2 regions of the Ensifer sp. Root142 genome follow, and region 2 is predicted to be linked to the other one. Evidence: predicted binding sites of a transcription regulator. Region 2 holds the regulator's gene; the other holds the start of a gene.

Region 1 (15,174 bases), on a different contig from region 2:
CGTGAAATCATCGCCTCGATGTTCTTGCGGGTTTCTTCCGGCGGAATGCCGCGCAACGCGTCGTTGGCGCCAAGCTCCAGGATGACACCCTTGGTGCCGTCGGGTATCGACCAGTCGATGCGCGCAAGGCCGCCTGAGCTGGTGTCGCCAGAAACGCCGGCGTTCGCCACCGTGACATCGAGGCCCTTTTGCTTCAACGCCTTTTCAAGCCGGGCCGGGAAGGCATCCTCGGGAGGCAGCTGATAACCCGCCATCAGGCTGTCGCCGAAGCCGACGAGGCTGATCGTTTCGGCCCGTGCTGCCGCCGATAACGCAATTGTCATTGCGAGCCCCAAGAAAAACCGTTGAAATCCTTTTAATGCCATGGGTCTGTTCCTAAATCGCGGGTGCTGTTTTCTTATTCCCTTTCCGTTTCATATAGGATTGTTTCGCTTGGCCAGTACCATCATCGAGCTCAAAAATGCCGACCTCACCCTCGGCGAAGCCGCGGCCTCGGTGCATGTGCTGAAAGGCATGAGCCTGACAATCGACGCCGGCGAGTCCGTCGGCATCGTCGGGCCTTCCGGTTCGGGCAAGTCGACGCTGCTGATGGTGCTGGCTGGCCTTGAACGGCTGGACCGCGGCGAAATCATTATCGACGGCACGCCGCTGCACCGGCTGAACGAGGACAGGGTCGCCGACTTCCGCGGGCGCAACATCGGCATCGTCTTCCAATCCTTCCACCTCATCCCCAACATGACAGCCCTCGAAAACGTTGCCGTGCCGCTCGAACTCGCCAATGTTCCCGGCGCCTTCGAGATCGCGCGCAAGGAGCTTGTGGCCGTCGGCCTCGGCGAGCGCTTGAGCCACTATCCCGGCCAGCTTTCCGGCGGCGAGCAGCAGCGCGTGGCGATCGCCCGTGCACTCGCGCCGTCGCCGAAGCTGCTGATCGCCGATGAGCCGACCGGCAATCTCGATGACGAGACGGGCCGGCAGATCGCCGATCTGCTTTTCGCCGAACAGCGTGACCGGGGCATGACACTGGTGCTGGTCACCCATGACGCAGCGCTCGCGGCCCGTTGCTCGCGGCAGGTGCGGGTGCGCTCCGGCGAGATCATTTCCAGTGGCGCGTTCGAACCGGTCGTCGAAACGCAGCGCCAGGAAGCGGCATCCGCATGAGCGAGGCCCTCGCGATCCGACTGCGCCCACTGCTCGCCCTGCGGCTGGCGTTGCGCGAAATGCGCGGCGGCCTCAAGGGGTTCTATATCTTCCTCGCCTGCATCGCGCTTGGCACGGCGGCGATCGCCGGCGTCAACTCGCTGTCGCAATCGATCACCGCGACGATCGCGTCCCAGGGGCGCGAGCTGCTTGCCGGCGACATCCGCTTCGAGCTCAACAACCGGGTGGCAACGACAGAGGAGCGCGCGTTCCTCGACGGGCTCGGACCCGTCTCGGTTTCAGCGGGCCTTCGCTCCATGGCGCGTTTGCCCGATGGATCGAACCAGGCACTCGTCGAGTTGAAAGCCGTCGATGCAGCCTATCCGCTCTATGGCAAGCTGGAAAGCCAACCGGATCAGCCGCTTGGCAGTCTGCTGGCGCGGCAGGGCGACGTGTTCGGTGCGGTGGCCGCACCGCTGTTGCTTGATCGCCTCGGCATTTCCGTCGGTGATGAAATCCTGCTGGGCAATGCCCGCATCAAGATTTCAGGCAAGATCGTGCGCGAGCCGGATGCGCTCTCCGACGGATTCGGCTTCGCACCGCGCCTGATGGTTTCGGATGAAACGCTCAACGCATCGGGTCTCGTGCAGACGGGAAGTCTTGTCGAACACGGCTACAAGGTGAAGGTGAGCGATCCGACCCGGGTCGACGCGGTCCGCGGCGACGCCGAGACGCGCTTTCCGTCGGCCGGCTGGTCGATCCGCACCAGCTCCAACGCGGCCCCGTCGCTGACCGCCAATATCACCCGTTTTTCGCAGTTCCTGACGCTTGTCGGGTTGACGGCCCTGATCGTCGGCGGCGTTGGTGTCGCCAATGCCGTGCGCGCCTATCTCGACCAGAAGCGCAGCGTCATAGCCACCTTCAAGTGCCTAGGTGCGCCTGCCTCGCTGGTGGCGATGATCTATCTGTCGCAGATCCTCCTGATCGCTCTGATCGGCATCGCCATAGGGCTTGTTCTCGGTGCGCTCATTCCCTTCGTCGCCGCACAGTTTCTTGCCGATCTGCTACCGATTTCGACGGAGTTCAGGCTCTATCCCGGTGCGCTCGGCATCGCCGCCCTGTTCGGCGTGTTGACGGCGCTTGCGTTCGCCATCCTTCCGCTCGGCCGCGCACGCGGCATCCCGGCGACAGCGCTCTTTCGCCAGCAGGGCTTCGACCCCTCGGGCTTTCCCGCATGGCCCTATCTGGTCGGCGCGTTCGCCTGCCTGGGCGCGCTTGCAGGACTTGCCATCTGGACCGCCTATGACCGCTACATCTCGCTCGTGTTCCTCGGCGCGATCGCCTTCGCCTTCATCGTTCTGCGTCTCGTCTCGCTGCTGATCTCATGGCTTGCGCGCCGTAGCCCGCGCGTCAACTCGCCGTCGTTACGGCTGGCGATCGGCAACATCCATCGACCGGGCGCGCTCACGCCTTCGGTGGTGCTGTCGCTCGGCCTCGGTCTTGCGCTTCTCGTCACGCTTGCGTTGATCGACGGCAATCTTCGGCGCGAACTGACCGGCAGCATGGCCGAGCGGGCGCCCAATTTCTTCTTCGTCGATATCCAGGGAAGCGAAATCGAGGGGTTCCGCGCGCTGCTCAACGGATCGATGCCTGATGGCAAGGTCATCGAAGTGCCTATGCTGCGCGGCCGTATCGTCGCCTTCAACGGCGAGGACGTGAACAGTCGCAACGTCCCGCCGAGTGGCCAGTGGGTGCTGCGCGGCGACCGCGGCATCACCTATGCCAAGAACAAGCCGGAGAATTCGACGCTTGCAGAAGGCAGCTGGTGGGCGCCCGACCATAGCGGCGAGCCGCTGGTGTCGTTTTCGGCGGAAGAGGCGCGCGAGCTCGGATTGAAGATCGGCGACATGGTGATGGTCAACGTGCTTGGCCGCAACATCACCGCCAAGATCGCCAACTTCCGCAATGTCGAATGGGAATCGCTGTCGATCAACTTCGTGATGGTATTCTCGCCCAACACCTTTGCCGGCGCTCCGCATGCGTGGCTCGCAACGGTGATCGATCCCGGCGCGACGCAGGAGGAGGAGGCGACGGTGCTGAAAGCCGTGACCAACGCCTATCCGACGATCACCAGCGTGCGGGTAAAGGATGCTCTCGACATTGTGAACGCGCTTCTCGGGCAGCTGGCAACGGCGATCCGTGCTGCCGCCGCCGTCGCGCTCGTCGCCTCCGTCCTGGTGCTGGCCGGCGCGCTTGCTGCCGGCAATCGGGCGCGCATCCACGATGCGGTGGTGCTGAAGACGCTGGGCGCCACGCGCGCCACGCTGATCCGTGCCTTCAGCTACGAATACATCATCCTTGGCCTTGCAACCGCGGTCTTTGCGCTGTTTGCGGGCGGCGTCTCCGCCTGGTACGTCGTCAGCCGGATCATGAAGCTGCCGTCGAGTTTCCTGCCGGATGTTGCGGTTGCCACGGTCGTCATTGCGCTGGTGATGACTGTTGGCATCGGGCTTGCCGGCACCTGGCGTGTGCTGGGTCAGAAGGCGGCGCCGGTCCTGCGGGAGCTCTGAGCGGACGGAGTTAACCGTAAATCCCTGTCATACAAGGCCATAAACGCCCAGGCTGTGCCGAATCACGGGTCTGAAGGTCTTGTACGCAAGGGCTTTCGGCATCATATTTATCCACAGGCATGCTGGAGCCCCGCAGCGGCGCCTGGGCATGGGATGATGGCCGATCGGTCAGGTCATCCGCCCGACACCGTAAGTTCAACCGGGGCTTAAATGAGGAAACAATGGCTGATCTGAGAAACTACCAAACCCGAATGTCGCCCGCCGGCGCTCAGGCGGGTGCCGTGATCGACGAAGGCCTTCGCACCTACATGCTGAAGGTCTACAACTTGATGGCCCTCGGCCTGGCGATCACCGGCCTGGCAGCTTACGGAACATTCGCGCTTGCCGTCTCCAATCCGGCATTCGCCCAACTTCTCTATGCGTCGCCCCTGAGATGGGTCGTCATGCTCGCTCCGCTGGGTCTCGTGTTCTTCATGAGCTTCCGCATCAATAGCATGAGCGTTTCTGCCGCGCAGATGACGTTCTGGGTCTATGCGGCCCTGATGGGCGTTTCGCTGTCGTCGATCTTCATGGTCTTTACCGGCCAGAGCATCGTGCAGACGTTCTTCGTGACCGCCGCCTCGTTTGGTGCACTGTCGCTCTACGGCTACACCACGAAGAAGGACCTGTCCGGCATGGGCTCGTTCCTGATCATGGGTCTGTTCGGCGTCATCATCGCGTCGATCGTCAACATCTTCCTCGGCTCTTCGGCACTCGGCTTCGCAATCTCCGTGATCGGCGTGCTGATCTTCGCAGGCCTCACCGCCTACGACACGCAGAAGATCAAGGAAATGTACTACGATGCCGACGACAGCACCGTTGCTGGCCGCAAGGCGATCATGGGCGCGCTGACGCTCTACCTCGACTTCATCAACCTGTTCATGTTCATGCTGCAGTTCATGGGCAACCGGAACAACTAAGCCTGAAGAGATTGACGGAAAAGGCGGCTTCGGCCGCCTTTTTTGTTGCCCGGAAAAGGGCTTGATCCACGGGTGCGATCCATGTGACTGAATGAAAAAATCCAACCGTCAAGATCCTTCCATGTCCCTGACCCTGCGCGACGCCACCGTCTCCGATCTGCCCACCATTGCCGAGATCTATCGCGAATCCGTTCTGAACGGCGTGGCGACCTATGAGGTCGCGCCTCCGTCGCAGGCGGAAATGGCAGCGCGCTTCTCCACCATCGTCGGCCATGGTTATCCCTACATCGTCGCGATCGACGCGGCGGGCATGATCATCGGCTACGCCTATGCCTCGGCCTTCCGCACGCGGACGGCCTATCGCTTCCTGGTCGAGGATTCGATCTACCTGGCGCCTTCGGCACGGGGGAAGGGGGCAGGAAGGATGCTGCTCGCCGAGCTTGTTCGCCGCTGCACGGCGCTTGGATTTCGCCAGATGGTGGCGGTCATCGGCGGTGCCCATCCCGCATCGATCGCGGTCCATCAATCATTGGGTTTCGAACATCATGGGCTGATGAAGGCGACCGGCTTCAAGCATGGACGGTGGCTCGATACCGCGATCATGCAGCTTGCGCTGGGCGATCGAGCGACGAGCGATCCGCCCGAGGGCGTCTACCCGGATACGCTTTATCAAGCCTGAGGGCAGATGTCAGCGAAGCCAGAGCCGGCATGTGGGCCTGACTCTCCGATCGTTCCGATGTGGCGTCTCAGGTTTCGACCAGCTTGAGCGCCTTGTCGAAAACCTTCAGGACCTGTCCGAGCTCGTGCCCGCGCTTCAGAATCGTGCCGTGGACGTTGAGCACGCTAAAGGCACCTTGCTTGGCCGCCAGCTTCGGGTTTTTTTCGATGCGGAAGAGAGGCATCTCGCCCGCGCGCTTGAAAACGGAGAAGACGGCGCGGTCCTTCAGGTGGTCAATGGCGTAGTCGCGCCATTCGCCTTCGCCGACCATGCGGCCGTAGACCCACAGGATCTGGTCGAGTTCTCGGCGGTGAAAGGTGATGGGAGGAGCATTCCGGGCGTTCTTGTATTCCGAGAGATCGACGACCACTTCAGAAGTGGTCTGGCGCTGATGTCGCGCCTCGCCTCGCGGCAGATCCGGCTCATCGGTCATCGGCAATCCGGCCTTCTGTTGTGACAGAACGATAACAGTTTGCCTGACACGAGCCGAAAAGCAAGCCGGAACCGGCCGGAGCCGCTGGGTGCAGATGGCATTTCTTGCCTCTGCCCCATTTCAGTCAAATCGCCGCCCCAATTCACCGCAAAACTCGCGGGCGCTGACGGACAGAGTCGTTGCCACCGTATGTCCGGTCAGATCGTCATGCTGCGTGACCTTCAAAGAACGCAGTCATGGCCGGTTCGGTCCGGTAACTTCGAACCCTCAGCCCCAGCCCCTCGATGCTGCCGGGCCGAACCAACCATTACAGCGCCGCGCGTCAAGTATGACGCGCAAAGGACGCTGTAATGGTTCAGGCATGCCGCCTATTTTCCCTAAATCGATTCCGACTTAAAGCGTCCTGCAGCCGCTCACAGTTTGCCCTGCGGGCCGGCGAGCACGGCAGTCGCGCCGATGATCGCGCCCGGGGTTTCAGCATCTTTCATCGACTGCAACAGCACCGCGCAGCCGCTTTTGCCACGCTGCTCCGTCAGGACGGTTGCAGGCAGGGTGAAGGTCGCAGGCTTGCCATCCCACATGCCAATGGTCTGGATATCGCGCACTGCGTGCCAGTAGGCGATCTTCTTGCCGCTGTTTTCGCCTTTCTCGACATTGACGATCTTCGCCCGGTCGAAATAGACGACGACGACATTTGCCTTGCCGTCACCCGCGCCGACCTTGATCGAAATCTCCTCGCCGTTGATCTTCGCATCAACCGGAACGGCAAGCCCCTTGCCGGCGGTCTTCATGGCGTCGAGCCGGGATTTGATCGCCTGCAGATTGGCGCCGTTGACGTGGTCGCGACCGTTGAGGATCGCCTGCGGTGTGTAGACGCCATTTCGACCCAGCATGCGGGCATAGGCATATTGCCGGTCTGTGTTCTCTGTCGAGGCGAGCGTGTCTTTCCAACCGAGATAGTTCCAGTAGTCGACGTGATAGGACAGCGCCACCACGTCGCCGTCATCGACCAGCTTCTTCAAGGCGGCATCGGCTGGAGGGCAGGAGGAACAGCCCTGGCTGGTGAAGAGTTCGACGACGCCTTTGATAACCTTGCCATCCTCAGCCATAGCCGGAACCGACGCTGCAGCAAAAAGCCCGAAAGCCATTGCAACGGGGCGAAGGAAATATCTGTCTGCGAATGTCATGGCGTCACTTCATTGGCGGCCGACAGGCCTACTTCACGGGGAAGTCCATTACATACGACGCCGATGCTTCAACGGGAAGTCACGTTGGAGTGAGGATATGGGCAGGCAACCTATAGGAAACGTGAAAAGGCCGGGACACCTTGCGGTATCCCGGCCTTTCAATGTTTCAAGCAACCAGAGCGATCAGGCGGCGAGGTCGCGCAGAACCGTCTGCAGGATGCCGCCATTGTTGACGTAGGTGACTTCATCGAGCGTATCGATGCGGCAAACGAGCGGAACGTCCTTCACGCTGCCGTCGCCATAGGTGATCTTGGCGACGCGCTTTTCGCGCGGCTGAACGTTGGCGAGATTGTCGATCGTGACGATCTCGTCGCCCTTCAAGGCCAGCGATTCCCAAGTCGTTCCCTGTTCGAAGACGAACGGGATGACGCCCATGCCGACCAGGTTCGAGCGGTGGATACGCTCGAAGGACTGGGCGATCACGGCCTTGACGCCGAGCAGGTTGGTGCCCTTTGCAGCCCAGTCGCGCGACGAGCCATTGCCGTATTCGACGCCGGCGAAGATGACGAGCGGAACGCCCTCTTCCTTGTACTGCATGGCCGCATCGTAGATCGACATCTCTTCCTTCGACGGATAGTGGATGGTGTAGCCACCTTCCTTGCCGTTCGGGCCGAGCATGTGGTTGCGGATGCGGATGTTGGCAAAGGTGCCGCGCATCATCACCTCATGGTTGCCGCGACGCGTACCGTACTGGTTGAAGTCGGCGACGCCGACGCCATGGTCGATGAGGTACGAACCGGCCGGCGAAGCCGCCTTGATCGAACCGGCCGGCGAGATGTGGTCGGTGGTGATCTTGTCGCCGAACAGGCCGAGAACGCGAGCACCCTTGATATCGGAGATGCCCAAGCCGGACTTGCCCATGCCAACGAAGTAGGGCGGGTTCTGCACGTAGGTCGAACCATCGTCCCAGGCGTAGGTCTGGCCCGGAGGAACCTGAACGGCCTGCCAGTTTTCGTCGCCCTTGAACACGTCGGCGTACTTGGTCGCGTAGAGTTCGCGGGTCACGTACTTGAAGATGAACTCCTGGATTTCCTTGGAGGTCGGCCAGATGTCCTTGAGGAAGACCGGGTTGCCGTCCCGATCTTCGCCGAGCGGCTCGTTGGTCAGGTCCTTCTGAACCGTTCCGGCGAGTGCATAGGCGACGACGAGCGGCGGCGAGGCGAGGTAGTTGGCCTGAACGTCCGGCGAAATACGGCCTTCGAAGTTGCGGTTGCCGGAGAGAACGCCGGCGGCAATCAGGCCCTTGTCGTTGATCGTCTTGGAGATCGGGGCCGGCAGCGGACCGGAGTTGCCGATGCAGGTGGTGCAGCCGAAGCCGACGAGGTTGAAGCCAAGCGCGTCGAGGTCCTTCTGCAGGCCCGACTTGGCGAGGTATTCGCCGACGACCTGCGATCCCGGTGCAAGCGAGGTCTTGACCCACGGCTTGGACTTCAGGCCCTTGGCAACGGCGTTGCGGGCGAGAAGGCCGGCGGCGATCAGAACCGACGGGTTGGACGTGTTGGTGCACGACGTGATCGCAGCGATGGCAACGTCGCCATGGCCGAGATCGAAGTCGGTGCCTTCGACAGCGTAGCGGTTCGAAAGCTGGCCCGGCTTCTTGTAGTCGCCTTCGAGGGCGGTTGCGAAACCGGATGCAATGCTTTCCAGCGGGATGCGGCCTTCCGGACGCTTCGGACCGGCCATGGCCGGAACAACGTCGCCGAGGTCGAGTTCGAGCGTGTCGGTGAACACCAGCTCGGAGCCGTCACCATCGCGCCACATCCCTTGAGCCTTGGAGTAGGCTTCGACCAGCGAAATGCGCTGTTCTTCGCGGCCGGACATGGTGAGGTAGTTGATGGTTTCGCTGTCGACCGGGAAGAAGCCGCAGGTGGCGCCGTATTCCGGACCCATGTTGCCGATGGTGGCGCGGTCGGCGAGCGTCATGTTGTCGAGGCCGGGGCCGAAGAATTCGACGAACTTCGAAACAACACCCTTCTTGCGCAGCATCTGCACGACCATCAGCACGAGGTCGGTCGCCGTCACGCCTTCCTTGAGCTTGCCCGTGAGCTTGAAGCCGATGACCTCGGGCAGCAGCATGGAGACCGGCTGGCCGAGCATCGCGGCTTCAGCCTCGATGCCGCCGACGCCCCAGCCGAGAACGCCGAGGCCGTTGATCATCGTCGTGTGGCTGTCGGTGCCGACGCAGGTGTCCGGGTAGGCCGTGATTTCGCCGTCTTCTTCACGGGTCCAGACAGTCTGGCCCAGATATTCCAGATTGACCTGGTGACAGATACCGGTGCCGGGCGGCACGACGCGGAAGTTCTTGAACGCCTGCTGGCCCCACTTCAGGAAGCGGTAACGCTCGCCGTTGCGCTGGTATTCCAGCTCGACGTTGCGGGCAAAGGCGTTCGGAGTGCCGAATTCGTCGACGATAACCGAGTGGTCGATGACGAGGTCGACGGGCACCAGCGGGTTGATCTTTTCCGGATCGCCACCAAGCGACACCATGGCGTCGCGCATGGCAGCGAGGTCGACAACGGCGGGAACGCCGGTGAAGTCCTGCATCAGAACGCGGGCCGGGCGGTAGGCGATTTCGTTTTCGGCGGTGCCCTTGTCGTTCAGCCAGGCTGCGACGTTCTCGATGTCCTTCTTGGTGACGGAGCGGCCGTCTTCGTTGCGCAGCAGGTTTTCGAGCAGCACCTTCATCGAGTAGGGGAGCTTCGAAACGCCGGCAAGACCGTTCGCCTCAGCCTTGGGCAGGCTGTAATAGACGTAGTCGACACCGTTGACGGTGAGCGTGGAGCGACAATTGAAACTGTCTAGGGACTTGGACACTGGATAATACCCCGTTCCGTCTGATCGCCAAAAACTGACGTACGAACGCCCGAGCGCAATGAAGCGCGAATTGGGATGCGGGTGCGGCCATTTCCGCTGTCCGTACGTGGAAATTCATTCCATGTTCGGCGCTAGGATGAAATTCACGCCGACCGCTGGCGTGTTGGCCGCCTTATAGATAATTTCTCCAAATCGTGCCAGACCAACCAAGGTCCAATCGGGACTTTTTTTTGCCCTGCGGCAAAGAGTGTAAAGGGAAACTGAAAATTCATGCGCCTGCTGGCTGAAGGTCTGAGTGCGAGGCGAGGCGAGGATCTGATTTTTAACGATATTTCCTTTGCTCTTAGTGCCGGCGAAGCCCTTGTGGTGACGGGTCCGAACGGGTCGGGAAAATCGACTTTGCTGCGTGTTCTGGCCGGTCTTCTCATGGCTGAAAAGGGCAGTCTCAAACTTGAGAATGGCCCTCCTGAAATGCGCCATCCGTCAGAGCTCAGCCACTATCTCGGCCACCGAAATGCGATGAAACGCGAGCTGACCGTCGCGGAAAATCTTTCCTTCTGGAAAAACTTCATGGGTGATTCGCCCGGTGGCTCGGGCAGGGACCTGGTCGAAGCGGTGGAAGCCGTCGGCCTTCCTGGGATCGCGCACCTACCCTTCGGCTATCTTTCGGCCGGCCAGCAGAGGCGCATGGCGATGGCCAAGCTGCTTGTCGCCCACCGTCCGATCTGGATCCTCGACGAGCCGACGGCGGCGCTCGACGCCGGTGCCGACAGGCTTTTTGCCGGATTGGTCAACGCGCATCTGGATCAGGGCGGCATCGTCGTTGCGGCCACGCATCAGCCGCTCGGGCTCGAGCGCACTGGGGAATTGCGGATGACCGGCTTTGCCGGCGTCGGCGGAGGCATGTGGCATGACGCGTAATCTGGCGATCGCGGGCAAAGAGATGAAAGGGGCGTGCAGGTGATCGCGCTCTTCCTCCGCGACCTCAAGCTTTCCATCCGCGCCGGCGGCGGCGCGATGATCGGCGTTTTGTTCTTCATGACGGTCGTCGCCGTCATCCCCTTCGGTGTCGGCCCTGACCTTAATCTTCTCGCGCGGATCGGGCCTGCCATCCTGTGGATCGGGGCGCTGCTCGCGTCGCTGCTCGGTCTCGACCGGCTGTTCCAGGCGGAGCGCGAAGACGGGTCGCTCGATCTGATGCTGATGCAGGAAACGCCGCTGCTCGCCACCGTGTTCGTCAAATGCGCGGCCCACTGGGCCGCCACCGGCCTGCCGCTGGTGATCGCTGCACCGCTGCTCGGCCTGTTCATGAACATGGACGAGCTTGCAATCGGCGCCACCATGCTGACGCTGCTTGTCGGAACGCCGGCGATCACCTTCATCGGTGCCGTCGGTGCGGCCGTTGCCGTGTCGCTGCCGCGCGGTGGTCTGCTGGTGTCGATCCTGGTGCTGCCGCTTGCCATTCCGGTGCTGATCTTCGGCGTCAGCGCCGTCTATGCGGCGATCGAGGACCCGGCCCCGTTTCTGCCGCCCTTGATGATATTGATGGCAATCACCCTGTTTTTTGCCGTCATCGGGCCGGTTGCCGCCGCCGCGGCGCTTCGCCATGCGTCCGACTGACGCGGATGGTGCGGGAAACCGATAAACTGTTTGCGGTTTTCCGTCTGTCTCCCGCTCTAACCTGTTAAAATCGATGACGTTTATGATCGTTGGGTTGATGCGACAGAAGAACCATCGTGATCTCGTGATTGACGGGGATCAATTGCAGCAAAGGGCCTTAGGCGTTAAAGAGCCATCATGAGCGAAAACAGCCTTGCTATCCGCAAATTCAGCGATCTCGCCAACCCGACGCGGTTTCTGGCGCTGGCCGATCGCGTCCTGCCGTGGTTTGCGGCGCTGACGGCGCTTTTCTTCGTCCTCGGCCTCTGGCTGTCGTTCACGACGGAAGGCGACTATCAGCAAGGCGAGACGGTGCGCATCATGTATGTGCATGTGCCGGCCGCCTGGCTGTCGATGATGTGTTACTCGGTGATGGCGCTCGCTGCCATTGGCACGCTCGTCTGGCGGCATCCGCTGGCCGACGTGTCGTCGCGGGCCGCAGCGCCGATCGGCGCCTGTTTCACCTTCCTGGCGCTCGTCACCGGCTCGCTGTGGGGCAAACCGATGTGGGGCGCCTGGTGGGTTTGGGATGCACGACTGACGTCGGTCTTCGTGCTGTTTCTGATGTATCTCGGGCTGATGGCGCTCAACCGCGCCATCGACGACCCGGCGCGTTCGTCGCGCGTCTCGGCCGTGCTGGTGCTGGTCGGCTTCGTCAACATTCCGATCATCAAGTTTTCGGTCGAATGGTGGAACACGCTGCATCAGCCGGCGAGCGTACTCAGGCTTGATGGCCCGACGATCGACCCGGAGTTTCTCCGCCCGCTCGTCGTCATGGCCATCGCCTTCACGCTTCTGTTCTTCACGCTGCACATCGCCGCCATGCGCAACGAGATCTGGCGCCGGCGTGTGACGTCGCTTCGCCGTCTGGCGGCCCGAAGTGCCGGCCGGGAGGTCTGATCCAAATGATGAGCCACGCTGCCTATGTTTTTGCCAGCTACGGGATCGCGACGCTGACCGTCGTCGGCCTCTGTCTCTGGGTGATCGCCGACGGGCGCGCGCGCCAGCGTGAGCTGCGCGAACTCGAAGCGGCTGGGGTACGCCGGCGTTCGGCGGAAGCAGCAACCGGAGAGCCGCGATGACAAGCACCCCCGCACCCGGTAGCGAGGAGCGCAAGCCCGGAGCCCTGCGTGTCGGCCTTGCGCTGCTGCCGCTGGCGATCTTCGCGGCGCTTGCCGCCATCTTCTGGAGCCAGCTCAATTCCGGCAAGGATGTCAGCGAAATCCCCTCGGCGCTGATCGGCACCAAGGCGCCGATGCTCGACATGTCGCCGCTCGAAGGCGCGACCCGGGACGGCCAGCCGATGCCGGCGCTGACCGACGCTGCCATCAAGGGCAAGCTGACGCTGGTCAATGTCTGGGCTTCCTGGTGTGTGCCGTGCCGGCAGGAGCATCCGTTCATTCTCGAACTGTCGAAGGACGAGCGTCTGACGGTCGTCGGCATCAACTACAAGGACCAGAACGAAAACGCCCTCCGGTTCCTGGGCGAACTCGGCAATCCCTTTGCAGCCGTCGGTGTTGATCCGCGCGGCAAGGCGGCGATCGACTGGGGCGTCTACGGTATTCCCGAATCCTATCTCGTCGGCGCCGACGGCACGATCCTTTACAAGCGCGTCGGTCCGTTCGACGAGAAGAGCGTGAAGGAAGGGCTGATGCCGGCGATCGAGAAGGCTGCCGCTGGTTCTTGAGCGGTTCAGGCCAAGTCCGCAATTGACCTCGTAACGTTTCGTGCAACGGCTACGATTCGCGCCTCATCCTGTGCTCGTCACAGGGATCCAGCCACGGTGCGTCCGCACCGTGAATGACCATGGGCTGCTTAATTTTCCAAGAAAGTTCGCCTTGCAGTCAGGGCGGAGTCTCGCGCGCCGCCGACGCGGCGCTGCTGGATCCCTGTGACAAGCACAGGGATGAAGGAGGTTGATTGTTCGCCTCCAGCCAACTTTCCGGGGGCGGGGATGAGCGAACCGCCGCCTTAAATCGCCGCCTGCCACTCGCGAATTGCATCCAGCGGCCAGACCAGCATCAGCACATTGAGGGTGAGGTTGTCGCGGATCAGCCAGCCGGTGAAGAGTTCGAAGCCGATGGCGATCAAAACGGTCAGCCAGACGGGCATGCGGGCGGCAAACAGGAAGCCGGCGACCATGGCCAGCGTGTCCATCGTCGAATTGAGGATGCTGTCGCCGAAATAGTCGAGCGAGATCGTCGCCGAGCGGTAGCGGTCGATCACCATTGGGGTGTTTTCGGCGATCTCCCAGGCGGATTCGATGACCATCGCCAGGAACAGCTTGGCGGTCAGTGGCTTGCCGCGCAGAAGCAGGTGGCCGAGGCCATAGAACAGGAAGCCGTGGATGATGTGCGACGGCGTGTACCAGTCAGCAATGTGCTGGGAATTGCCGCTCGATTTGACGACGGGTTCGAAGATTTTGACGTAGCCGCAGTCGCAGATCCAGATGCGACCCATCAGATGCTGGGTGATGACCTGGATCGCGAGAACGCCGACACAGGCCACGAACCAGAGCAGCGCCCGCCGGTTCTGACTGTCATTGCCGTCGATGGCTGTGCTCACTTGGCGCTATCCTGATCCAGCGAATGCTTCATGATCAACGGCATTTGCGCCAGTGTAAACAGGATGGTGATGGGCATCGTGCCCCAGACCTTGAACGCCACCCAGAAATCGGTGGAGAACGAACGCCAGATGACCTCGTTGAGTACGGCCAGCACCAGGAAGAAAATGCCCCACCGCACCGTCAGCTTGCGCCAGCCGTCTTCATCGAGCTTGAAGGCGGAGTGGAAGACGTAGCCGAGCAACGACTTGCCGAAGAGAAGCCCGCCGAGCAGGATCGTGCCGAACAGCGTGTTGACGATCGTCGGTTTCATCTTGATGAAGGTATCGTTCTGCAGCCAGAGGGTCAGCGCGCCGAAGACGAAGACGACGATGCCGGAGATCAGTGGCATCATAGGCAGCGTGCGCGTCAGCATCCAGGAGACCACGAGCGCAATCGCGGTGGCGGCCATGAACAGGCCGGTCGCGATGAAGATCGGGCCGCCGAGTTCGGAGAGCGTCGGGAAATGTCCGGCCAGCCACTCGCCGCGGGAATTGGCGAAGAAGAAGACCATCAGGGGTCCGAGCTCCAGCACCAGCTTCAACAGCGGGCTGACTTCCTTCTGCGGCTTGGTAGCCTCGATCGTCGACATTTCGGGATCCTGTTTTTGCATGTGCCTGCCGCTCATAACACCAGCTTTGCGGCAAAACCATATCAAGGCAGCCGGCTTGCGCAAACGCCACCGGACATTTCCGTAAATCGGAACCGATTTACGGGCAAATCATGCTGCCGATCAAAGATTGCCTCTTATGGCGCATTGCCTCGAACAAGACGTGGCGGACATCCGCCGTCACGCGGCGACGCCCGCGATCGCCTCGGCGAAATCCTTGGCCTCGAATGGTTCGAGATCGTCGATGCCTTCGCCGACGCCGATGAAATAGACCGGCAGCTTGTGCTTGGCGGAGATGGCGACGAGAATGCCGCCGCGGGCCGTGCCGTCGAGCTTGGTCATGATCAGCCCGCTGACGCCGGCGACGTTGCGGAAGATCTCCACCTGCTGCAGCGCGTTCTGGCCGGTGGTGGCGTCAAGCGTCT
Region 2 (15,174 bases):
TGTCGGTCTACTACGGCGAGAAGCGTGCGCTTTTCGACGTCAATCTCAATATCCGCGAGAACACGGTGACAGCGCTGATCGGCCCTTCGGGCTGCGGCAAGTCGACCTTCCTGCGCACGCTGAACCGCATGAACGACACCATCGAGAACTGCCGCGTCACCGGCAAGATCACGCTCGATGAAGACGACATCTACGACCCGACGATCGACGTCGTGGAACTGCGAGCCCGCGTCGGCATGGTGTTCCAGAAGCCGAACCCGTTCCCGAAGTCGATCTACGACAACGTCGCCTACGGCCCGCGCATCCACGGGCTTGCCCGCACCAAGTCTGAGTTCGACGAAGTCGTCGAGACCAGCCTGCAGAAGGCTGGTTTGTGGAACGAGGTGAAGGATCGCCTGCAGGAGCCGGGCACCGGTCTTTCGGGCGGCCAGCAGCAGCGTCTGTGCATCGCGCGCGCCGTTGCCGTCAGCCCTGAAGTGATCCTGATGGACGAGCCCTGTTCGGCGCTCGATCCGATCGCGACGGCCAAGGTCGAGGAACTGATCCACGAGCTGCGTACCAACTTCACGATCGTCATCGTCACCCACTCGATGCAGCAGGCGGCGCGTGTTTCGCAGCGCACTGCCATGTTCCACCTCGGCAATCTTGTCGAGGAGAACGACACCGACAAGATGTTCACCAATCCGGATGACCAGCGTACCCAGGACTACATCATGGGCCGGTTCGGTTGATGGCCGAAGCTCCTCTTCACCCCGTTTCCTGAACGCGCCCGCAAGGATCGAAGACTATGTCCATGCACATAATGTCCGCCTACGACGAAGAACTGAAATATCTCACGCGCCGCATCTCCGAGATGGGCGGGCTTGCCGAGCAGATGGTGGGCGAATCCGTTCGTGCGCTTGTCAATTCTGACCTCGCCTTGGCGCAGAAGGTGATCTCCGACGACACCATCCTCGATGAAGCCGAACGCCAGATCGGCGAAAAGGCAATCGTCACCATCGCCAAGCGCCAGCCCGTTGCTGCCGACCTGCGCGAGATCATGGGATCGATCCGCATCGCGTCCGATCTGGAGCGCGTCGGCGACCTCGGCAAGAACAACGCCAAGCGTGTCATCGCGGTTGCCGGCTCCGGCATCCCGCGCAAGCTGGCGCGCGGTCTTGAACACCTGGCAGAGCTTGCGCTGGTGCAGCTCAAGGAAGTCCTCGACGTCTACGCTTCCCGCTCGCCGGAGAAGGCCAACAGCATCCGCGAGCGCGACGAGGAGATCGACGCGATCTACACCTCGCTGTTCCGCGAGCTGCTCACCTACATGATGGAAGATCCGCGCAACATCACGCCCTGCACGCATCTTCTCTTCTGTGCCAAGAACATCGAGCGTATCGGCGACCACGCCACCAATATCGCCGAGACGATCTACTACATGGCGACGGGCGCGCAGCCGGAAGGCGAGCGTCCGAAGGACGACAATACGTCGACGCTGGGTGCCGTGAAGGACTAACGCATGTCGCGCAAAAGTGCGCAGCGGTTTTGCGATAACGACATGTGCAAAAACAAGAACTTAAAGCACAACAAGCGCATCTTAGAGATCGCGACGCGCTTTAAGACCCGGATACGTTCGAGTGCCTGCTTATGAACCTGCTCCGGTCGCAGCCCTGGTTGCGGCCCTGCTCTACTGCGTCTGAAGCTATACGTTTTCGCGCGTGCCTATGAAAACGCGCGGAGTGCTCCAGATTCTATATGTTCGAGCATCTCTTTGCGTTCGATCGAACGCGAGACGCTCTGGGTAAGGAGACGTTGCCTGATGTTGCCGAAAATCGCCGTTGTCGAAGACGAAGAGGCGCTGAGTGTCCTGCTGCGTTATAACCTCGAAGCCGAAGGGTTCGATGTTGATACGATCCTGCGCGGAGACGAGGCGGAGATCCGCCTACAGGAGCGCCTCCCGGATCTCCTGATCCTCGACTGGATGCTGCCGGGCGTTTCCGGCATCGAGCTTTGCCGCCGGCTGCGCCAACGTCCGGAAACCGAGCGCCTGCCGATCATCATGCTGACGGCGCGCGGCGAGGAGAGCGAGCGGGTTCGTGGCCTTGCCACCGGCGCCGACGATTATGTCGTCAAGCCGTTCTCGACCCCGGAGCTGATGGCCCGTGTCAAGGCGATGCTGCGGCGCGCCAAGCCCGAGGTCCTCTCGACGCTGCTTCGCTGCGGCGACATCGAGCTCGATCGCGAGACCCATCGCGTGCATCGCCGCACCCGCGAGGTCCGCCTTGGTCCGACGGAATTCCGCCTGCTCGAATTCCTGATGTCGTCGCCGGGCCGGGTGTTCTCGCGCTCGCAACTCCTTGATGGCGTCTGGGGCCACGATATCTATGTCGACGAGCGCACCGTCGACGTGCATGTCGGTCGCTTGCGCAAGGCACTGAATTTCTCGAGCATGCCTGATGTCATCCGCACCGTTCGCGGTGCCGGCTACTCGCTCGAAAGCTGAGCCAGCCGGCCACTGCAGCGCCGCGCATCTTAATGGACGCGCAAAGGTCGCTGTTGCATCTTGAATTGCGGCATGTTTCCTTGAAGCGAATACGAACCAGGGAAACATGCAGCAGCCAATAAAAAAGGGGCCGTGCGGCCCCTTTTCTGCATGTGGTTTTCGGTCGTCTCAGCGAGCGCGACGGCGCTCGGAGGTCGGCTGATAGGCAAGCCGCGCATGGAATGTGCAATAGGGCGAAGCTTCCGGGGAATCGTTGCCGCAGAAGTGGAATTCTTCCTTGAGCGGGTCGCCGATCGGCCATTTGCAGGTGCGCTCGGTCAACTGCGTCAGCTCCAGGCGGCGCGACATTGGCACGACCACATCCGTCTGGATGCGGAAATCCTGTTCGGCGACGAGATCGACTTCGACCTCTTCCTTGAGCACGGTCGCGCCGGCCGCACGGGTAACCGTCCGTGTCGTGACGCGCGAAGCGTAGTTCGGAGCGCGCGGCGCCGAAGTCGGGCGCTGCTTCGGCCGGGTCGCGGCGGTGGTTCCGCCAGCCTTGGCCCTGCCGGGCAGGCTCAGCCGGTGAACCTTGCCGATGACCGCATTGCGGCTGACGCCGCCGAGCTGTGCCGCGATCTGGCTCGCGCTCAGGCCCTCGGACCAAAGCTTCTTCAGTTTTTCCACCCGCTCGTCAGTCCAGTTCATTTCTGCACTCTCCGTTCTCAGCGTTGGCGATGACAGAATCTCTCACCACGCTCCGGACAGGCTCCGGAGCTGCAACGCGATAACACTTTTGGTGACTAGGCCCGCCGCATGCGTCTAGTAATTGAACATTAACCTACTGACCGGCGGACTCCGTGGCAAGAGTCCCGCGAATCGCGCCGAATCGATTTCTTGGTTTTCCCCAACTTGCTCGGTGGGCGTTGCATTTTTGCAAGCCCCGTCGCGTGATTTTTTCGTCGCATGGATCAGACCCGTCCGACCGCACTGCAAAGCTTGGTTTTGTTGACATTGCGCTGCGAAATAGGAATAGTGCCTGCGCCGCCGCAAGGCGGCATTTTTAATTTTTTGCCGCGCTCAACAGGGGCTCGGATCGATGCCGATAGCAATGAAGGAGAGGCTCGCCATGACTGCAACCACGCCGCTTTACGACACCTACATGCGTGCGCCGTTGCGTTTCGAGCGAGGAGAGGGCGTCTGGTTGATCGCCGAAGACGGCTCGCGCTATCTCGACTTCGCCGCCGGCGTCGCCGTCAACTCGCTTGGCCATGCGCATCCGCATCTGGTCGAGGCGTTGAAGGCGCAGGCCGAGAAGGTCTGGCACCTGTCCAACCTTTATGAGGTCCCCGGCCAGGAGAGCCTTGCACGCCGGCTGACGGCCGTCACCTTCGCCGATCGTGTCTTCTTCACCAACTCGGGTGCCGAGGCGCTCGAATGCGCGATCAAGACTGCGCGTCGCTACCACTATGCCAAGGGCAATCCGGAGAAGTTCCACATCATCACCTTCGAGGGTGCCTTCCACGGACGCACGATCGCGACCATCGCGGCGGGTGGTCAGCAGAAGTACATCGAGGGCTTTGGCCCGAAGGCCCCGGGTTTCTATCAGGTTCCCTTCGGCGATATCACGGCGCTCAAGGATGCGATCACCGACGAGACGGCGGCGATCCTGATCGAGCCGATCCAGGGCGAGGGCGGCATCCGCCCGGTCACCAAGGAATTCATGCAGGAGCTGCGCGCGCTTTGCGACGAGTTCGGTCTGCTGCTGATCCTCGACGAGGTCCAGTCCGGCGTCGGCCGCACCGGCAAGCTTTTCGCCTATGAATGGGCTGGCATCCGTCCGGATATCATGGCTGTCGCCAAGGGCATCGGCGGCGGCTTCCCGCTCGGTGCCTGCCTTGCGACCGAAGAGGCGGCTGCCGGCATGGTCGCCGGTACGCACGGTTCGACCTATGGCGGCAACCCGCTTGCCATGGCTGTCGGCAACGCCGTGCTCGACGTCATCCTGGCCGACGGTTTCCTGGAGCATGTCCGCGACGTGGCCCTGGTCTTCCGCCAGGGCCTCGCGTCGTTGAAGGACCGTTTCCCCGATGTGATCGAGGATATCCGCGGCGACGGCCTGATGCTCGGCATCAAGGCGAAAGGCCCTTCGGCCGATCTCCTGAAGGCGATCCGCGCGGAGAAGCTGCTGGCTGTTCCGGCCGGCGAAAACGTCCTGCGCCTGTTGCCGCCGCTGACGGTGACCGCCGCGGAAGCGCGCGAAGGCCTGGCGCGGATCGAGCGCGCGGCCGAAGCCGTGAGAAGCAGCAGCGGTACCGCCGCAGCCTAATTTGTGAACCCGGAGATCGGCAGCGATTTTCCCAAGGGTCCATGCGCGAGCCCAAGGTGTCGAGCGTTCTTTTGGCTCTTCGACACCGGTCGCGCTCCACGGGCCATTCTGAGACAGGAATTGACTACGATGGCAGGCACAAGACATTTCATCGATCTTTCGGCCATGACGGCAGCCGATCTGCGCACGATCATCGATGACGCACGCGTGCGAAAGACGGCGACGAAGGCCGGAACCGCCGAAAAGCCGCTCGCCGGCAAGATGTTGGCGATGATCTTCGAAAAGCCTTCGACCCGCACGCGCGTCTCCTTTGACGTCGGCATGCGCCAGCTCGGCGGCGAAACCCTGTTTCTCTCGGGCACCGAAATGCAGCTCGGCCGCGCCGAGACCATCGGCGACACTGCCAAGGTGCTGTCACGCTACGTCGATGCGATCATGATCCGCACCACCGATCATCGCCGTCTTCTCGAGCTTGCCGAGCACGCCACGGTGCCCGTCATCAACGGCCTGACCGACGACACCCATCCCTGCCAGATCATGGCCGATATCATGACCTTCGAGGAGCATCGCGGCCCGGTGAAGGGCAAGACCATCGCCTGGACCGGCGACGGAAACAACGTGCTTCACTCGCTGATCGAGGGCTCGGCCCGTTTCGGCTACCGCATGAACATGGCGGTGCCGCTCGGTTCCGAGCCGCACGACAAGATCCTCAACTGGGCGCGCAACAATGGCGGCGAGATCCTGCTTTGCCATGAGGCCGAGCAGGCCGTTGCCGGCGCGCATTGCGTCGTTACCGACACCTGGATTTCCATGAACCAGGAGCATCGCGCTCGCGGCCACAACGTCTTCCAGCCCTTCCAGGTCAACGACGCGCTGATGAGGCACGCCTCGCCGGACGCACTGTTCATGCACTGCCTGCCGGCGCATCGCGGCGAGGAAGTGACCGACGAGGTCATCGACGGGCCGCAGTCGGTGGTATTCGACGAGGCGGAAAACAGGCTGCACGCACAGAAGTCGATCATCGCCTGGTGCATGGGGCTCGTCTGATCGGCGCGTCTGCCTATTGAAATTTCCCGCATGCGACACGATTTAGGCCGAATGCGGGACGTTCCGGGGTGGAAACAACGGACGTTACCTGACGACAGGCAGCGCATGATCGGCCGGCAAAACGGCACATGCCTGCTAGACAAATCCGTTTATGGCGGGATCGAATAGGATAACGGGCAGGCTGCACCGGAGGATGTTTATGTTCTCTGCGCGGCCCTCTCCCAAGCATGTCGCGGAAAAGTGCGCAGCGGTTTTGCGATAACGATATGCGCAAGAACAAAAACTTGAAGCGCAGTCAGCGAATCCTGGCGATCGCGACGCGCTTTAGTGACGTAAGGAGCAGCAGATGACTGAGATGGCACCAGGACTTGGCGAATTCGACTTTGCCGGTGACGATCATGTCGTGCCCTTCCAGGTGGAGGGCCTCGATGTGCGTGGCCGCGCCGTTCAGCTCGGCCCGATGCTCGATGCGATCCTCGACCGCCACAACTATCCGCTTCCGGTCGCGCGGCTGGTTGCCGAGACCGTGGTGCTGACCGTGCTGCTCGGAACGTCGCTGAAGTTCGACGGCAAGCTTATCGTCCAGACGAAGAGCGACGGCCCGGTCGATCTTGTCGTCGCCGATTTTGCCACGCCCGATCGGGTGCGCGCCTATGCCCGTTTCAACGAGGAAGCGCTGGAGGAAGCTCTGAAGGACGGACGCACCCAGTCGCATGAGCTGCTGGGCAAGGGCGTTCTCGCCTTCACCATCGATCAGGGTGCCCATACCCAGCGCTATCAGGGCATCGTTGCGCTCGATGGCGCCACGCTCGAGGAGATTGCCGGCGTCTACTTCCGCCAGTCGGAGCAGATCCCGACCAAGGTGCGCCTCGGCGTTGCCGAACTGCTCGACCGCGACGAGAACGGCAAGCCGCGCCATCGCTGGCGCGCCGGCGGCATGGTCGCGCAGTTCCTGCCGGATGCGCCGGAGCGCATGCGCCAACCGGATCTTTCGGGGGGTGACGGCGACGACAACGAGGATCTCTTCGACGAGGACGATCTCTGGGCGGAAGCCAAGGTCATGGTCGAGACGATCGATGCCGACGAACTGACCGACCCGATGGTCGGCACGGAACGTCTGCTCTATCGGCTGTTCCACGAGCGCGGCGTTCGCGTCTACGAGCCGCAGGCGGTCTATGATCGCTGCAGCTGTTCGCGCGAAAAGATCCGCTCGGTGCTCACCGGACTGCACGCCGACGATATCGAGAGCACCATCGAGGACGGCTTGATCAAGGTGACGTGCGAGTTCTGCTCGACCACCTATCGCTTCGAGGCAAGCGAGGTCCGCCAGCAGTAGGATGCCTCAATTCAGGGTTCGAACGAGCCCTGGTGAATCAAGCGAGAAGGCGGGGATTGCCACGTTGAAGTGTTCTCCGCCTTCCGATTCCATGCTGTAGTGGCCGAACATGACGCCGGACGGCGTATCGAGCGGGCATCCGGAGGAATATTCGTAGGTATCGCCGGGGTTCAGCAACGGTTGCTCTCCGATGACACCGGGCCCGCTGACTTCGTCCACCTGGCCGTTCTCGTCGGTAATATGCCAGTAGCGTGTCATCAGCCGAACCGACTCGGCCGAATGGTTGGCGATGACGATGCGGTAGCCCCAGACATAGCGGCTGTCATCCGGATCAGATTGCTCTTCCAGATAATAAGGCTCCACCGTAACTTCTATGTCGCGAGTGAGCGCGCGATACATGAGCAACACCTTGTTTCAAGTCTTTCAGGGTATTCTACAGCAAGATGGTTTCGTCAAGAATAACGGCAGGATTGCATGCGTCGGCGGCAAGTCTGCGGAAAGGCGAGGCCGATGCTTGATGGCGCGGTGAGAAAACATCTGGATCCGATACTGGATCGGCTCGGTGCAGCACTTGCCCGCGGGGGTGTCGGTGCCAATGCGGTCACGATCACCGGCCTCGCGCTCGGCCTCGTTGCCGCTGTCCTCATTGCCGGACAATACTACCTTGCCGCCGCCATTGTTATCGTCGTTAGCCGGCTTTGCGATGGACTTGATGGTGCGGTGGCACGCGCCACGCGCAAAACCGATTTCGGTGGTTTCCTCGACATCGTGCTCGACTTCGCCTTCTACGGTGCCATCCCGCTCGGCTTCATCGGCGCCGATCCGCAGGCCAACGGTCTTGTCGGCGGTCTGCTGCTCTTCTCGTTCTACGTCAACGGATCGAGTTTTCTCGCCTATGCCATTATGGCCGAAAAGCGAGCGATGACGACGGATGTGCGGGGGGCAAAATCGCTCTACTTCACCACCGGGCTTGCCGAGGCGACGGAGACGATCGCCGCCTTCCTGGCCTTCTGCCTGTTCCCGACGTGGTTTCCGCTGCTGGCGGCGCTGTTTGCGGTCGTCTGCCTCTACACCGCGCTATCGCGCATTGTGCTCGCGCGAACGCGTTTTCGCGACGTCGAGTAGCGGCCGCCGCCGATCTCGGGGCGGCCGTCTTGTTCGTGGGTATCAGGCCTTGACGGTCTTCAGCGCGCGGGCGAAGTCCTCGACGATGTCGTCGCTGTCCTCGATACCGGCGGAGAAACGAACGGTGCCGGCGGAAATGCCGAGCTCGTCGCGAGCTTCGTCCGTCAGGTTCTTGTGCGTCGTCGTCGCCGGATGGGTGATCAGGCTTTTGGAATCGCCAAGATTGTTGGAGATGCGGGCGATCTGCAGTGCGTTCTGCAGTGCGAAGGCCGCATCCTTGCCGCCCTTGAGTTCGAAGGCGACAAGGGTCGAACCGCCGGTCATCTGCTTGGCGATGATGTCGGCCTGCGGATGGTCCGCGCGGCCGGGGTAGATCACCTTGGCGATCTGCGGCCGCTCGGCGAGGAAGTCGGCGACGCGACGGGCGTTTTCGGTCTGCTGCTTGACGCGCAGCGGCAGCGTCTCGATGCCCTTCAGCAACGTCCAGGCGTTGAACGGCGACATCGCCGGGCCGGTGTGGCGGAAGTAGTCATGCAGATGCTCGTTGATCCAGTCCTTGTCGGACAGAACCACGCCACCGAGGCACCGGCCCTGGCCGTCGATATGCTTGGTGGCGGAATAGACGACGATATGCGCGCCGAGTTCCAGCGGCTTCTGAAACAGCGGCGTGGCGAAGACGTTGTCGACCACGACCTTGGCGCCGATCTGGTTGGCGAGCCGAGAAACGCCTGAAATGTCGATCACTTCCAGCGTCGGGTTGGTCGGGCTTTCCAGGAAGAAGACCTTGGTGTTCTTCTGGATCGCCTTTTCCCAGTTCGCGAGATCGCGTCCGTCGACCAGCGTGCATTCGATGCCGTATTTCGGGGCCAGCGTCTCGACCACCCAGCGGCAGGAGCCGAAGAGGGCGCGGGCGGCAACGATGTGGTCGCCGGCCTTCAGCTGGCATAAAATGGCGGCAGTGACGGCAGCCATGCCTGATGCCGTGGCGCGCGCGTCTTCGGCGCCTTCCAGCATGCACATGCGCTTTTCAAACATGTCGTTGGTAGGGCTGCCGTAACGGGCATAGATGAAGCCTTCGGTCTCGCCCTTGAAGCGTGCTTCCGCCGCCTCGGATGTCTCGTAGACGAAGCCCTGGGTGAGGAAGATCGCCTCGGACGTCTCGCCGTGCTGGGAGCGGGTCGTTCCGCCGTGGACGAGTTGGGTTGCCGGGCGCCAGTTTTTGCTCATGTGACGATCACCTTCAAAAACAAAAAAACCGGCCGCGTGAAGGGCCGGTTTGAAACCCGGCCTTTTTAGCTACTTGTTTAACGTGGCTGCAAGCCGACCGGCCAAATCACCACGGGATAAAGCTCCAATACTGCTTGGGTGCGCTTGCGTCAATTCCTGGAGTTTGGTTTTGTCTCGCAACTGAAAAGAGGATCGAAATGGGCCGCGAGACTGGGATTTTGGCCGACCGCGCGATCGCCGCGCTGTTTGCGACCGGACGCTTGAAAAGCGAAAAGGCGCTGGATACCGATCAGATCCAGCCGGCAAGCCTCGACCTGCGCCTCGGCGCCAAGGCATTTCGCGTGCGCGCGAGCTTCATGCCGGGGCCGGCGCATCTCGTTGCCGACAAGCTCGACCGGCTGAAACTGCATGTCGTCGATCTCTCCGACGGCGCCGTGCTGGAAACCGGCTGCGTTTATATCGTGCCGCTGATGGAAAGCCTCGATCTGCCGGAGACCATGTCGGCTTCGGCAAATCCGAAGAGCTCGACCGGTCGCCTCGACATCTTCACCCGCGTCATCACCGATCGCGCCCAGGAGTTCGACAAGATCCCGGCTGGATATCGCGGACCGCTTTACCTCGAAATCAGCCCGCGCACCTTCCCGATCGTCGTGCGGCGCGGTTCGCGCCTGTCGCAGATCCGCTTCCGCACCGGCCAGTCGCTGCTCTCCGAGCAGGAACTGCTGGCGCTGCATGAAAGCGATATGCTGGTTGCGAGCGACAAGCCCAATGTCAGCGGCGGCGGGATCGCGCTCTCGATCGATCTCAAGGGTACGGGCCCGGACGGACTGATCGGCTACCGCGGCAAGCATCACACCGCGGTCGTCGATGTCGACAAGAAGGCGCAGCATGCCGTGTTCGACTTCTGGGAGCCGCTCTATAGCCGTGGCCGCGACGAGCTGATCCTCGATCCCGACGAATTCTACATCCTCGTTTCGCGCGAAGCTGTGCATGTTCCGCCGCTCTACGCTGCCGAGATGACGCCGTTCGATCCATTGGTCGGTGAATTCCGCGTGCATTATGCCGGCTTCTTCGATCCGGGCTTCGGCCATGCCTCTGCCGGCGGCAGCGGCAGCCGAGCGGTGCTCGAAGTCCGCAGCCACGAGGTTCCCTTCATCCTCGAGCATGGCCAGATCGTCGGCCGGCTGGTCTATGAACATATGCTGGAACGCCCGGAGGGACTTTACGGCCTCGGTCTTGGCTCCAACTATCAGGCTCAGGGTCTCAAGCTCTCCAAGCATTTCCACGCGGAGTAACAGAAAAAGTGCCGTTGCGCGGCAACGCGGCGCAACGGTCCTTGACAGATGCATGCGGTTGAGGAAGTTTCCGAAGCGCTGCGGGTGTAGTTCAGTGGTAGAACGCCAGCTTCCCAAGCTTGATGTCGTCGGTTCGATCCCGATCACCCGCTCCACTTTTTTCTTCAATGTCAGCCCATCGCGCTTTGAGCCGGCACTCCTGCGTGCGACGGCCCGAACCGTCGGACGCCGAAGCCAGTAGCCAGCCCGGTTCCATCCGGCTAATCTTGTCATCACCCATGAATCATCTGCGGCCGCGCTGGCCGTGCGGTACCACCAAGAGACGCGCTGGCCATTGCCCATGAAAATCCACCGACTGCTGGCTCTGTGCGTGTATCTGATGGCCGGTTCGCTTGCCGCCCAGCCCAGGGATCTGCCCAATCTGTTCGATGCGCGCGAGCGCATTGCCAAGCCGGATCTGACCGGCCTTGCGCGCCTACGGTTCCTGACCACGGTGGATTTCCCGCCGTTCAACTTCATCGACCAATCGGGCAAGCTTTCGGGCTTCCATGTCGACCTGGTGCGCGAGATCTGCCGCGAACTCGATATCGAAGCCAAATGCCAGATCCAGGCGGTCACCTATGCCGAGCTGCTCCCGGCGCTGGAAGAGGGACAGGGCGAGGCGGTCGCCGCCGGCATCTCCGTCAGTCCGGAACTGCGTCAGCGCTTCGGCTTCTCCAGGCCGTTCATACGGCTTCCTGCGCGCTTCGCCGTCAACACCAAGGCAGCCGGCGCCGTCTCCGATCCGTCGGGCCTGAAGGGCAAGGCGGTGGGCGTCGTTTCCGGCACCACGCATGAGGTGATGTTCAGGGCCTTTTTCCCCAAGCTTGAAGCCAGGATCTTTCCCGATCGCGATGCCATGCTCGCCGCTCTGCAGAAGGGCGAGGTCGCAGCCGTCTTTTCCGACGGCATGCAGCTTTCCTTCTGGGTGTCCGGCAGCGCTGCCGCCGGATGCTGCGCGCTTGTCGACGGCGCCTATTTCTCGCAACGCTTTCTTGGCGAGGGCCTGACGATCATGAACCGCAAGGCCGAGCCGGCGCTGACGCAGGCGATCGATCACGCCTTGCTGGCGCTTTCGCGCAGTGGGCGGCTCGACGAGATCTACCTGCGCTATTTCCCGAACGGAATTTACTAGGAGCGTTTCAGCGGCTCCTCTGAGACAGAAACGCTCTGCAGTTTATGTCGCCAAACCGCCGCACACTTTGCGCGGACATGCTCCAAATCAACTGCGACGGAAGGGCAGGAGTAACGACCACAAAAGCTTGGTCGGCTCGCTGCGGCCATAGGCGGTCAACCCCGTTTCGATCGCATCGTCGCCCCGTCGCGGCCGATCCGTATAGGTCGAGAACAGCCGGTCCCAGATCGCCAGGTTGAAGCCGTAGTTCGAATCCGTTTCCGAGCGCTCGGTCGAGTGGTGGATGCGGTGCATGTCGGGCGTGACGATCAGCGGCCGCAGCGCCCGGTCGAGGCGGGGTGGCAGCCGCAGATTGGCATGGTTGAACATGGCAGCGGCATTCAGCACGATCTCGAACATCAGCACGGCGACGGCAGGTGCGCCGAGCGCGACGACGACGGCAATCTTCCAGATCATCGAGACGACGATCTCCAGCGGATGAAAGCGCAGCGCCGTGGTCAGGTCGACGCCCGGGTCGGCGTGATGAACCCGGTGCATTCGCCATAGGGCGGGGACCTTGTGAAAGGCGACATGTTCCAGCCAGACGGCGAAGTCGAGCAAGACGAAGGCGATTGCGCCGGCCACGAGCGGAGGAACGCCCAATGCCGGCAGCAGGCCGTATCCCCGCGCTTCAGCCCAGAGTGCCGCGCCCGTGGCAGCGGCCGGGAAGATCAGCCGCAGCGAAAGCGAGGACAGAACCAGGATAGAGAGGTTGGTAAACCAGCGGCGCGCCTTCAGCGCCTTTTGCAGTTCCGGCCGCTCCAGCCTCGGGTGCAGAAGCTCGAGCGCCGCCATGGCGGCAAAGACCGAGAGAAAGGCCAAAAGGCGCCACATGGGTTCGGTCACGCCGAAAAGCTGCATCCCTCAGGCCTCGCTGCCGTTTTTCGGTGAAGCGATATCACGCTTCGGCAGGAGAGCGCCAAGACACGTTGACGTGAACCGGCCGGATCGGCCCGCCGTTACCTGCGGAAGCGGGCGAGCGCGCCGCGTTCGATTGCAGCGCAGGTAAGCTTGTCGAGGCCGAGGCGATCACGCAGCAACTGCAAAAGGCGGATCTCCTCGTTGCGGATGCGCTGGTCGGCGGCCGCAATCTCGACGGCGAGCGCATAAGCCGTCTCGTAAAGCCTCTCCGGCAGCGCCTCGCGAACGATCTCAAGCACGATGTCGAGGCCTTCAGGGGCGGCAAGCTGGGCTGAGCATTCGTGGCCGACGAGCACAAGCTGGTCCTCGTCGAAGCCTTCGAAGGCGGGAAGAAACTGCACGAGCCTGCCGATGCGCGCGAACTCGTCGTCGCTCATCTCCCGGTCGACCGCCGACATCATCACCATGACATAGACAAGGGCTTCGTGCTGGCTGAGGTTGGGTGGCATGGAGGCTTTCCGCAAAGTGTCTGCTGCAGCGACGTCTGCGCGTCTAATAAGACGCGCGGCGCTGTAGGAAGAACTGGTGTGTTCCGCCGTTCCTTACAAGTCCGGTGCCGCTTCGTCCATCGTTGCAGCGGCGCTCGGATCGTCGAACGGCATCGGCGTTTGGCGAAAATCGCGCGGGTCATCGCCGTAGAAGCCAAGCCTTGACTTGCGTGCCGCTTCGGCCTGCTCTTCAAGCACCGAGCCCGGCAACGGTGTCGCCCAGCCATTGGCAACCAGCCAGGCGGCAGGATCCTGGCCGCCGACGGTGCACCGGGCGGTGACGGTCTCGCCCGTTCCGTCTCCGGGGATGTCGCAGTTGACCGCACGGGCACGCAGGAAGTTGCGGAAGGCGGTCCGGGCGACCATGCCGCAGGGCCAGCTTTTGCCGGCGCTTTCGCAGGTCCGTTCCGCCGCTTCCGGCTCGATGCCGTCGAGTTGCAGTGTTATCTTGCCGAAGCGGATGAGCCCGGCGGCGAGCGCCATCGGCTGTTGGAGGACCGTCGGCGCCTTCGGCTTGTCCCTGTCGGTATCCGACAGCGGCGTTCGCGGTTCTATGCGTTCGAGTGGCTTCGTCGTGACTTCGTCGGGCAGACCAAACTGTTGCGGTTCGATGGCGCGGGCAGTGGTCTCGGTCGAGTGGGAGCTGCTTTCGCTCTGGCCACCATCAGGCACCGTGTCGTTCTGTTCAGGGGCCGTCATGTCGAACGGCACGTCTTCGGCGCCGACCTCAGGCTGCGTTTCCCCCATGTCGGGCGTTTCGAGCACGAAGTCCGGCGTGGCGCCACTTTCCCGGTCGCGGATCGTCGTGGCGCCGGCATAGAGGATGCCGGTATAGAGCGCTATGGCGGCAATCCCGCCTGCCAGGGTGACCAGTTGCTGCCGCATCAGGAAAGATGTCCTATTGGCTGGCCCAGATGATCCGGGCAATCCATTCGACTTCGCTCATCTCGAAACTCCGGTTGGGATGTTCCGGATTGAGCGATAGCAGTTCGATATTGCGTGGAGTATGCCGCACCAGGATTTTCGCCATAACCTCGCCTTCGCGGGTCTTGACCACGACACGGTCGCCGCGCCGGACCTGCGCGCCCGGGTCGACGATCAGAACGTCGCCGTCGCGATAGAGCGGCAGCATGCTTTCGCCCTGGATCTCGAGCGCATAGATGCCGGCGCGTCGCTCGGCCGCCGCCGGGAAATCGACGACGTCCCAGCCCTGGCCGGCCGGAAACCCGCCATCGTCGAAGAAGCCGCCAGCGCCAGCCTGGGCAAAACCGATCAGCGGTATGGCGGGTTTATACGGCTCGGTTCGGGCGGCGTCAGGGCGCATCAGCGCCATGAACTGGTCGATGGTCGCACCGGTCGCATCCAGCACCTTGGCGATCGATTCCGTCGACGGCCAGCGCTCGCGGCCATCGGCGGACTGGCGCTTGGATTTGTTGAAGGACGTCGGGTCGAGCCCGGCGCGGCGCGCAAGCCCGGACGGCGAGAGCTGGTGGCGCTCGGCCAACGCATCGATGGCGTGCCAGATGGTGTCGTGTGACAGCATGAATGTCTGTTCCGCGGCAGGGCGGCGACGGCCGCACGTCCTTATTCGACAGTAGATTAACCAAGCCGGCCAGGGTGGTAAAGAACAGGGAGGAAAATAATCCTTGGTCGTTCCGATTGAAATAGAGTGGCCCGCTTCTATAGTCCTTGTCGTTGCTTGAGTTTAGCCGGCGAGGGGGCTCAT

What was found. Region 2 encodes PhoB, which activates phosphate uptake and scavenging genes when phosphate is short. Its sites were predicted from a motif close to TGTCATNNANCTGTCAT; they were not measured.
Region 1: a site for PhoB is predicted at 5,838-5,854, ahead of ASD52_RS31595 (DUF2794 domain-containing protein). Genes of this name have one in related genera too.

The regions. Positions count from the first base shown of each region.
Region 1 covers NZ_LMFK01000046.1:224,998-240,171, reverse strand. Annotated here, with positions in the region: gene ASD52_RS31620 (arylesterase) at 1-365, opposite strand, end outside; gene ASD52_RS31615 (ABC transporter ATP-binding protein) at 433-1,158, shown strand; gene ASD52_RS31610 (ABC transporter permease) at 1,155-3,707, shown strand; gene ASD52_RS31605 (Bax inhibitor-1/YccA family protein) at 3,929-4,666, shown strand; gene ASD52_RS31600 (GNAT family N-acetyltransferase) at 4,788-5,345, shown strand; gene ASD52_RS31595 (DUF2794 domain-containing protein) at 5,413-5,817, opposite strand; gene ASD52_RS31590 (thioredoxin family protein) at 6,231-7,004, opposite strand; gene acnA (aconitate hydratase AcnA) at 7,188-9,878, opposite strand; gene ccmA (heme ABC exporter ATP-binding protein CcmA) at 10,149-10,799, shown strand; gene ccmB (heme exporter protein CcmB) at 10,839-11,498, shown strand; gene ASD52_RS31570 (heme ABC transporter permease) at 11,676-12,437, shown strand; gene ccmD (heme exporter protein CcmD) at 12,443-12,619, shown strand; gene ASD52_RS31565 (DsbE family thiol:disulfide interchange protein) at 12,616-13,224, shown strand; gene ASD52_RS31560 (DUF2585 domain-containing protein) at 13,509-14,102, opposite strand; gene ASD52_RS31555 (septation protein A) at 14,099-14,731, opposite strand; gene ftsY (signal recognition particle-docking protein FtsY) at 14,930-15,174, opposite strand, start outside.
Region 2 covers NZ_LMFK01000012.1:248,649-263,822, forward strand. Annotated here, with positions in the region: gene pstB (phosphate ABC transporter ATP-binding protein PstB) at 1-731, shown strand, start outside; gene phoU (phosphate signaling complex protein PhoU) at 788-1,498, shown strand; gene phoB (phosphate regulon transcriptional regulator PhoB) at 1,802-2,485, shown strand; gene ASD52_RS13720 (GcrA family cell cycle regulator) at 2,654-3,175, opposite strand; gene ASD52_RS13725 (aspartate aminotransferase family protein) at 3,597-4,796, shown strand; gene argF (ornithine carbamoyltransferase) at 4,926-5,843, shown strand; gene ASD52_RS13735 (Hsp33 family molecular chaperone) at 6,190-7,179, shown strand; gene apaG (Co2+/Mg2+ efflux protein ApaG) at 7,186-7,578, opposite strand; gene ASD52_RS13745 (CDP-alcohol phosphatidyltransferase family protein) at 7,690-8,304, shown strand; gene ASD52_RS13750 (O-succinylhomoserine sulfhydrylase) at 8,347-9,531, opposite strand; SAM riboswitch at 9,576-9,654, opposite strand; gene ASD52_RS13755 (2'-deoxycytidine 5'-triphosphate deaminase) at 9,729-10,826, shown strand; tRNA gene ASD52_RS13760 (tRNA-Gly) at 10,907-10,981, shown strand; gene ASD52_RS13765 (transporter substrate-binding domain-containing protein) at 11,167-12,000, shown strand; gene ASD52_RS13770 (sterol desaturase family protein) at 12,088-12,900, opposite strand; gene ASD52_RS13775 (tellurite resistance TerB family protein) at 12,999-13,409, opposite strand; gene ASD52_RS13780 (thermonuclease family protein) at 13,503-14,333, opposite strand; gene ASD52_RS13785 (helix-turn-helix transcriptional regulator) at 14,347-14,991, opposite strand.